Pseudophaeobacter arcticus DSM 23566: one gene and its partner. The protein of the gene in region 2 interacts with the protein of the main gene of each other region in a pairwise test. Links are inferred from orthologs where the notes say so. Each region holds a gene or a part of one and is shown on either strand. Other genes may lie near its edges.

What was found. The genes of interacting proteins can lie anywhere in the genome.
Region 1: the proteins of trkA (region 2) and ARCT_RS0122935 interact in binary tests that used the Escherichia coli proteins (3 or more experiments, as listed by UniProt). The link is inferred for Pseudophaeobacter arcticus DSM 23566 from one-to-one orthologs.

Annotation. Positions count from the first base shown.
Region 1 is NZ_KI421507.1:3,812,462-3,816,169, forward strand. Bases 1,026-3,708 are described here. They hold ARCT_RS0122935 (PTS sugar transporter subunit IIA), read right to left. Parts: upstream 2,758-3,708; coding sequence 2,293-2,757; downstream 1,026-2,292. Other genes in these bases: ARCT_RS0122930 (sulfotransferase family 2 domain-containing protein), read left to right, coding at 1,026-1,857; hpf (ribosome hibernation-promoting factor, HPF/YfiA family), read right to left, coding at 2,803-3,372; lptB (LPS export ABC transporter ATP-binding protein), read right to left, coding at 3,692-3,708. Also shown: ARCT_RS0122925 (DUF5927 domain-containing protein), read left to right, coding at 1-408; more of ARCT_RS0122930, read left to right, coding at 412-1,025. UniProt on the Escherichia coli protein: Seems to have a role in regulating nitrogen assimilation.
Region 2 is NZ_KI421507.1:1,513,156-1,518,191, forward strand. Bases 1,109-4,093 are described here. They hold trkA (Trk system potassium transporter TrkA), read left to right. Parts: upstream 1,109-1,905; coding sequence 1,906-3,282; downstream 3,283-4,093. Other genes in these bases: ARCT_RS0111255 (hypothetical protein), read right to left, coding at 1,322-1,804; ARCT_RS0111265 (TrkH family potassium uptake protein), read left to right, coding at 3,284-4,093. Also shown: nitrogen assimilation response regulator NtrX, read left to right, coding at 1-1,097; more of ARCT_RS0111265, read left to right, coding at 4,094-4,819; RNA chaperone Hfq, read left to right, coding at 4,953-5,036. UniProt on the Escherichia coli protein: Part of the constitutive potassium transport systems TrkG and TrkH. May regulate the transport activity of TrkG and TrkH systems. Binds to NAD(+) and NADH.

The DNA of each region.
Region 1 (3,708 bases), 2.3 Mb from region 2 along the record:
GCGCAGATCTCGGTCATCAGCGGGGCCTGGGCGGTGCCGTTGTTTCGCTCAAACCAGAATTTTACCGAGCTGCGCCGCGAGGCGGCTCGGCTGCAACAGGTCGAGGCCAAATACCTGAACCTGCTGCGTGCTCAGGAAACCAAGGCACGGGTGCGGATTTGGACGATGGCCGAATTCATCGAAGCCCCGATGGAGCCTTTGCAGACCATTCTTGATGAGCTGGGCCCGCAGATGCCCAGGCATTTGAGCGAGGCCCCAACGATGGTGAACCTTGATGGCTTTGGCCAGTTCCTGCAAAACCTAAAGAACCAGGGGATGCACCCCTATCTGATGGGGGATTTCTCGGTAGAGCAGGGGCCGGTAAACATGCCAAAACCTCCCAGAAAACCCTATCTGGTGCGTAAATAGAATATGACAGCTTCTTTTGACTATTTCATTGTCTTTGCCGAAATGCGGACGGGGTCCAACTTTCTGGAAACCAATCTCAATGCCTTTGACGGGGTAACCTGTCATGGCGAGGCGTTTAACCCACATTTCATTGGCTATCCCAACAAGGACAATATTCTGGGGATCACCCAGGACATGCGAGAAGACAATCCAGGCTGCCTGATCTCGCAGATCAAGTCCGAAGCGGGGGTTCTCGGGGGGTTTCGCTACTTCCACGACCATGACCCACGGGTTCTGGATCTGGCGCTGGAGGATCCGCGCTGCGCCAAGGTGATCCTGACCCGAAATCCGCTGGACAGCTATGTTTCCTGGAAAATTGCCAAGGCCACAGGTCAGTGGAAACTGACCAATGTGAAACGTCGCAAAGAGGCTCTGGCGCAGTTTGACGGTGCTGAATTCGCCCGGCATGTAGAGGCGCTGCAGGATTTTCAGATCACCCTGCTGAACCGGCTGCAGAAATCCGGACAAACTGGCTTTTATCTGGCCTATGAGGATCTTCAGAATCTTGAGGTGATGAACGGCCTGGCGCGGTGGTTGGGAGTAGACTCACAGCTTGAGGCGCTGGATGACAGTTTGAAACGGCAAAACCCGGCGCCGGTTGTGTCAAAGGTCGAAAACCCAGCTGCGATGGCAGAGGCCCTGGCGGCAATGGACCGTTTCAACCTGAGCCGCACCCCCAATTTTGAACCCCGTAGGGGTCCGGCGGTACCGGGCTATGTTGCCGGGGTGGTGACACCGCTGCTGTATCTGCCCATCAGGGGCGGACCTGAGACGGAAGTGACAGCCTGGATGGCGGGGCTCGATAATGTGACGCCCGAGGGGCTGATCCAAAAAATGAACCAGAAGCAGCTGCGTCAGTGGAAGCGGGGAAACCCGGGGTTTCGCAGCTTTACCGTATTGCGGCATCCGGCAGCACGGGCGCATTCTGTGTTCTGTCGCAGGATTTTGCAAAAGGGCGGAAGCAGCTATGGTGGCATTCGCGAGACACTGCGACGCCAGTTTAAGCTGCCGCTGCCCAAGGATGGCCCGGATGGCAGCTATAGCAAGGCAGATCACTATGCGGGTTTCTCTCAGTTTCTGACCTTTTTGCAGGCCAATCTGGCTGGGCAAACTTCGGTGCGGGTGGATGCGGAATGGGCAAGCCAATCGCAGGCGCTGTCTGGGCTGGCAGAACTGGGCGCGCCAGACCTGGTGTTGCGCGAGGAAGAGTTGGCCGAGGCCCTGCCTGCTTTGGCGCAGAAGCTGGGCCGCGCCACGCCGCACCAGCCCAAGCCAGCTCCTGAGGATCACCCTTATCGTTTGGAGGATATCTGGGATGCAGCGCTGGAGAAGCAGGTGTCCTCTCTGTACCAACGTGACTACGTGATGTTTGGCTTTGCGCCATGGCAGGCCCAGGAGTCCCCGCGCTAGTCAGAGAGAAGTGCCACCCTGGCCCACCCTGGCCCAGCCATGTGGCGTTGAGGGGCTGACCCTTGGGGCTGAGGCGCTACCGGGTGCCAAAATCAAACTCCAAAATCAAACAGTGGTCGCCAGGGCAAAGGGGGAACTCCCGCGCCCGTTTGATGTTTTGCTGTGCAAAACATCAAAACAGCCTTGGGCGTGGCGCCGCCTGTCGGCGGCGCTGCAGCGTGGGACAACAGGGGTCAGGTGACATGACTGTTGTTCGCCTGACGGGACAGTGGCCAAAGGGGCGCGTGAAAACTCCAATGGAGATTTCACGCCGGGCCCAACCGGAAGGGATCTTTGAAAAAGATCTCCTGACGGGCGGGAGCACTTGGGGGAGGACCAAGCGCTGAAGCGCAGTTTTCAATAGGCTTACGGAAAAATCGCCCGAGGGGCGTGATCTCAGGCGGCCTGTACCGATTGCGCCTCGGTCAGGATCGTGAACAGCGTTGCCGGGTCGTGATTGGCGCGCAGCTTGGTGCAGAAACTTTGCTCCCGCAGTGTGCGTGACACCAAGGCTAGGGCCTTCAGGTGTTCTACCCCGGCGTCTTCGGGTGCAAAGAGAGAAAAGGCAATGTCCACCGGTTGGCGATCAACCGAATCAAAATCCAGGGGTTTTTCCAGAATCAAAAAGACACCGCACACCATATCGAGGCCGCTGAGCCGTGCATGGGGCAGGGCAACGCCGTGACCAACCCCGGTGGGGCCAAGGCTCTCCCGGTCCAGGAGAGCCTCCACAGTTGCTTGGGCGGACAGGCCATAGGCGGCCTGTGCCACCTCGGCGACTTCCTGAAACAGGCGCTTTTTGCTGGATACGGCTCCGATAACCCGGACAGCGCCCGGCTTAAGGATGCTTGAAATCTGCATAAGTCACCTGCTCCGTTCAGATGCCGTGGTTTGGCTTTCTACAGCCTATACCGTGGGATCGATCCAACCAATGTTGCCATCTTCCCGGCGGTATACCACGTTCACCCCGTTTTTGCTTTCATTACGGAATACCAGCACCGGGGCGCCTGCAAGCTCCATCTGCATCACCGCTTCACCAACAGAGAGGGATTGAATCCTGGTCTCCATCTCGGCAACGATGATTGGCTGCAGCGTGTCAGGCTCGGTCGCGGTATCCGCGTCATCAGAGGCGAGGATATAAGAGTTACCGCCGAGAATTTCAACCGGTTCGCTGCGATCGCGATGGTGATCTTTCAATCGGCGCTTGTAACGGCGTAGCTGTTTTTCCATCTTTTCGTTGCAGGCTTCAAAAGCAGCATAAATTTCAGTGGCATGCGCCTTGGCTTGCGCGGTCAACCCGGTCGAAAGATGGACCGTGGCTTCGCAAATATATTCATGCGCAGACTTGGAAAAGACGACAGTTGCATCAGTTGGGCGTTCTGCATATTTCGAGACGACAGTCCCCAGCTCGGTCTGAACATGGGTCTGCAGGGCTTCGCCAATGTCGATCTGTTTACCGGTGATTTTGTAACGCATGTGATCTCCTTCACAAATTTCCACCCAAAACACCCTCCGGGCCGGGCCCGCCGGGTTGTCGTCAGTTTTGGGTTAGGGGATTAGGCTGGGTGCAGGGTTGCAGCCCTTCGGGACTTGTTGCCAAGACCACGCGTCGGACTACCTCATGCTGTACTTTTGCCATGACTCAATTCGATGGCAAACCGGGCGGAGAGTCAATGGAGTTGCGGCATTTTGATGGTCGGAAATGTCCTTGGGTGGCAAAAAACGGCTGCTGGAAAAGCTATGCATTTGAGGCAAGTTTTGGGCGCAGGCAAATAGACCTCAGGTTAGCTGAGGATTACGAAATCCGGAAAT
Region 2 (5,036 bases):
CCTTCAATATTGATCAGCTGATGGTGGTCATCCGCCGCGCCATGGAGGCGTCGCAGCTGCGGCGGGAAAACACCGATCTGCGGCGCAAGGAAACCGGCGGCTCTGAAATGATCGGCTCTTCTGCGGCCTTCCGTGGGCTGGTTGGACAGCTGGACAAGGTCACCAAATCCAATGGTCGGGTGATGCTCAGCGGTCCGGCTGGCAGCGGCAAAGAGATTGCAGCGCGCTATATTCATGTCAATTCGGCGCGCGCCTCTGCGCCCTTTGTCACGGTCAGCTGTGCCGGTATCGAACCCGACCGGATGGAGGAAGTCCTGTTTGGCCGGGAAAGCACCGAGCGCGGCGTAGAGCCGGGGCTGTTGGAGCAGGCACATGGTGGCGTGATCTTCTTCGATGAGGTGGCGGATATGCCGCTGGGCACCCAGTCAAAGATCCTGCGCGTTTTGGTTGATCAACAATTCCAACGGGTTGGAGGCAATGACAAGGTGCGGGTTGATCTGCGCGTCATCTCAGCCACCAATAAGGACCTTGAGGCAGAGATCAATGCAGATCGATTTCGTCAGGAGCTGTATCACCGCTTGAATGTGGTGCCGATCAATGTGCCCTCATTGGCGGACCGACGCGAGGATATCCCGCAGTTGGCGGAGTATTTTATCGCTCAGTTCAATGAGAACCAGGGACTGCCACTGCGCGCCTTGGCGGATGAAGCGGTGGCGCTGATGCAGACCATGACCTGGCCCGGCAATGTGCGCCAGTTGAAGAACATGGTGGAACGGGTGCTGATTCTTGGCGATGGCACCGGTCCTATCGAGGCAAAGGATCTGCCGCGCGAAGAGGAAAAAGTGGTGGAAGAGGGCCGGGTTGTTTTGTCCGGTGCCCTGGCGACCCTGCCGCTGCGCGAAGCCCGCGAAGCATTTGAACGGGAATACCTGCTGACCCAGATCAACCGCTTTGGTGGCAATATCAGCCGCACCGCCTCCTTTGTCGGGATGGAACGCTCCGCTTTGCACCGTAAGCTGAAATCGCTGGGGGTTGTGACCTCCAACAAGACCGGTGCGCGCATTGCCCATGTGGAAAAGGAGGACGACATGGTCTGAGGCTTGGTGGGGGCCGGTCAGATCGAGGCCAGTGCAATCGAGACTGCTCAGACCGAGACTGATTGCAACACTGTCCCAAGCTCATTCCCCGCTACCGCCCCGCTACCGCCCCGCTACCGCCGAGGGTATTGGGGACTGGACCTCGTGGGGGATCTTTTGCGACCTGGGACAGGGCTGCAAAAGGACAGGGCTGCAAAGCGACAGGGCCGTAAAGAGATGGTTCTTTAAAGCGGTGGCAAAATAACGGTGGTGCCATTGCTTTGCAGGACTGCACAGGATTCTTGCGATAGGCCAGCGTCACGTCGATTGCGTCCCGGCAAGGATTGCAGCTTGGCGATTTGCTCTTTGGTGCAGCGTGGCAATTCCAGGTGCTGGTAGCCTTTTTGCGCCATGCAGCGTTGCTCTAGCTGGCTGCGCAGGCCCTGGTTCACATCCACTGTATAGGTGCCGCCATCCACCCAGTAGCCGGGTCCGGTCCAGCAACCGCCAGCGTTACAATACTGCCGTCCCGGATAATAGACTGGTGGGCGTTGGCGGATCTGATTGGCCACGGGGGCATCTTTCAGGGCCGCGACCTTGCAGGTCAGGGTATCGCTGTTGGTCCGCGTCTGATCATTGCCGGGGCGGTAATAAACCGGCAGGGGGCCGCAGGAAGCAAGCCCTAGTACGACAAAAGAAAATGCAGTGGCCAGGTGAAATCGGGACATAGGGGCGGGGTGCCGTATTTGGGCAAGAGTTACAATTGATTTGACCCTCTAGATGGCTTCTGGCATTCAAAACTGGCGAAATGGCGCCAAGGGACAGTGGCATGAAAGTTATTATCTGTGGTGCAGGTCAGGTTGGCTGGCAGATTGCGCGCCACCTCTCTGCGGAACAAAACGATGTCACCGTTGTCGACAATAACCCGGAGCTGGTGCGCCGGGCGACGGATACGCTGGATGTGCAGGGGGTGGCTGGGTTTGCCTCTTATCCGGATGTGTTGGACCGGGCCGGGGCCCGTGACGCTGATATGATTATCGCCGCCACCCATTCCGATGAGGTCAATATGGTCACCTGTCAGGTGGCCCATTCGGTTTTTTCGATCCAGCGCAAAATTGCGCGGCTTCGGGCGCGCAGCTATCTGACTGCGATCTATTCGGATCTGTATCGCCGCGAACATCTGCCGATTGATGTGGTGATCAGCCCGGAACGCGAAGTGGCGGCTGCGGCGATGCAGCGGCTTCAGGCGCCGGCCGCCTTTGATACCGAGATCTTTATGGAGGGCGACGCCCAGCTGCTGGGCATTCAAATCGACGAAGACTGCCCGGTGGTGAATACACCGCTGCGCCAGCTCACCGATCTGTTCTCGACGCTGCGGGCCATCGTTGTTGGTGTGCGTCGCGACGGGACGCTGTTTGCTCCGGATCCGGGCGATCAGTTGTTTGTCGGCGATAGCTGCTATGTGTTTGCCCATGCCGAAGATGTTGACCGTACCATCGAAATCTTTGGCAAGGTTGAGAAACGCCAGGACCGGGTGGTGATTGTTGGCGGCGGCAATGTCGGCCTGGAGGTGGCCAAGGCACTGGAAAGTGGCACCAGTCGCATTCGCGCCAAGATGATCGAGAAAAGCCGCAAATGTGCAGAACATGCAGCCGAGGCGCTGGAGCGGACCATCGTGCTGAACGGCGATGGTTTGGACCGCTCACTGATGATCGAGGCGGGCATTGACCGCGCTGATGCCATGCTGGCCGTCACCGATGACGACAAGACCAATATGCTGGCCGCGGTACGGGCCAAGGCCGAGGGCTGTCCCTTTGTGATTGCTCTGATCAACGACCCAACGCTGTTGCCCCTGTTGAAACCCCTGGGCATTGACGCTTTCATCAACCCGCGCGCCACCACGGTGAGCTCGATCCTGCGCCATATTCGTTATGGCCGGGTGCGTCAGGTCTATAGCATTGGCGATGCCGAGGCCGAAGTCATCGAGGCTGAGGTAATGGGCACCTCTCCCATGGCCGGTAAGGCAATCCGGGATATTGATTTCCCCGAGGGGGTATTGGTATGCGCCGTGCGTAAAAACGGCAAGGTGCTGCGCCCAACTGGCGGGCTGAAGATCGAGACCGGCGATGTGATCGCACTTTTTGCCATGGCGGATGACGTGCCCGAAGTGGAGCGTCTGATGCAGGTCTCCATCGACTACTTCTAGGATGGGGCGCCGCAACAAGACACCCAACCGGATCCTGCGACTGCCGCTGTTTTTGTTGATCTGGAGCGTGGCCTCGCTGGCCATGTGGGTTCCGGCGGCCCATGCGCTGGCGCTGAATGACCACCAGACCTCGCGGGCGTTTTTCTACACCGGTATTTTGGGGCTGTTTCTGGTCACCCTGGCGGGGCTGTCGCTGGGCAACCGGGTGCCGCGCTATGGCATGCCGGGGCAGCTGCTGTCACTGCTCGCGACGTTTGTTATTTTACCGCTGTTTCTGGCGGTTCCGGTGCAGGAATCGCTGCGCAACACCAGTTTCCTGAACGCCTATTTTGACATGGTCAGCGCGGTGACCACCACCGGGGCTGATATCTACGCAGATCCCGGCAGGCTGCCCCCCAGTGTCCATCTGTGGCGCGCCATGGTGGCCTGGCTGGGCGGGTTGCTGATGTGGATCTCGGCCTCTGCGGTTCTGGCGCCCTTGTCGCTGGGCGGCTTTGAGGTGACAGCCCGCGGTGAACCCGGCGGTGGGAGCGCGGCGCACTCGCAGATCCAGGATGTCGATCCCAAAAGACGCCTGATCGAGATCGCCCTGACGCTTGGTCCGGTCTATGCCGGGCTTACGACCGTGCTGTGGATTTTGCTGATGATCACCGGCGAGACGCCTCTGGTTGGGATGGGGCATGCGATGTCGATCCTGGCCACCTCCGGTATTTCCGCCGTCGGCGGTGTTGAAAATGCTGCCAGTGGCATTGGTGGCGAAATGGTAATGTTCCTTTTTATGTTCTTTGCCCTCTCCCGCCTGACCTTTTCTGATGACACCGTCACGGTTGGTTCTGGTCGATTGGACAAGGACCCCGAATTCAGAACCGGGTTGCTGATTATTGTTGGGATGCCGCTTTTGCTGATCCTGTGGCATTGGTTCAGAACCTTCGAGGTTGGTGCCCATAGCGAGCCGGTTCAGGCGCTCAGATCCTTTTGGGGCGGGCTTTTTACCGTCATGTCCTTTTTGTCGACCACCGGTTTTGAAAGCGCCGATTGGCAAACCACGCGGGAATGGTCCGGGCTGCAAACCCCAGGCATGATCCTGCTGGGGCTTTCGGTGATTGGCGGCGGCGTGGCGACCACAGCCGGCGGTGTGAAACTGCTGCGTGTCTATGCGCTTTACCTGAATGGCATGCGCGAAATGGAGCGTCTGGTCCATCCTTCATCGGTCAGCGGAGAGGGCAGTGGCAATAAGCGGATACAAAGGAATGGCGCCTTTGTTGCTTGGATATTTTTTATGCTGTTTGCCCTGTCTCTGGCGCTGATCTCGATTGCGCTGTCGGCCGTCGGGAGCGATTTTGAACATTCCCTGATCCTGGCCATTGCAGCGCTGTCAACCACCGGGCCACTGACCGAAATTGCCGGCAATGCGCCTATTGTGCTGACCAGCCTGGCACCTGCGGCAAAACTGATCCTCTGCTTTGCCATGGTGCTGGGGCGGCTTGAGACATTGGCGATTATCGCGCTTTTGTCTCCAAATTTCTGGCGCAGCTAGGCAATCGTGGCAAACCTCTGTGTGTGTTGGGTGTTTTTCGGCTGGAAACTGTCAAAATCTGCGTCCATAGTCGTAAGTAATATGGGACGCTGGTCCGCAGCGTGCCGCAAGAACAAAGGCGAGAGATATTAATATGGCTTCGGACAGACAGAATTTGCAGGATGCATTCCTCAATCACGTTCGCAAAACCAAGGTTCCAGTGACAATTTTCCTGATT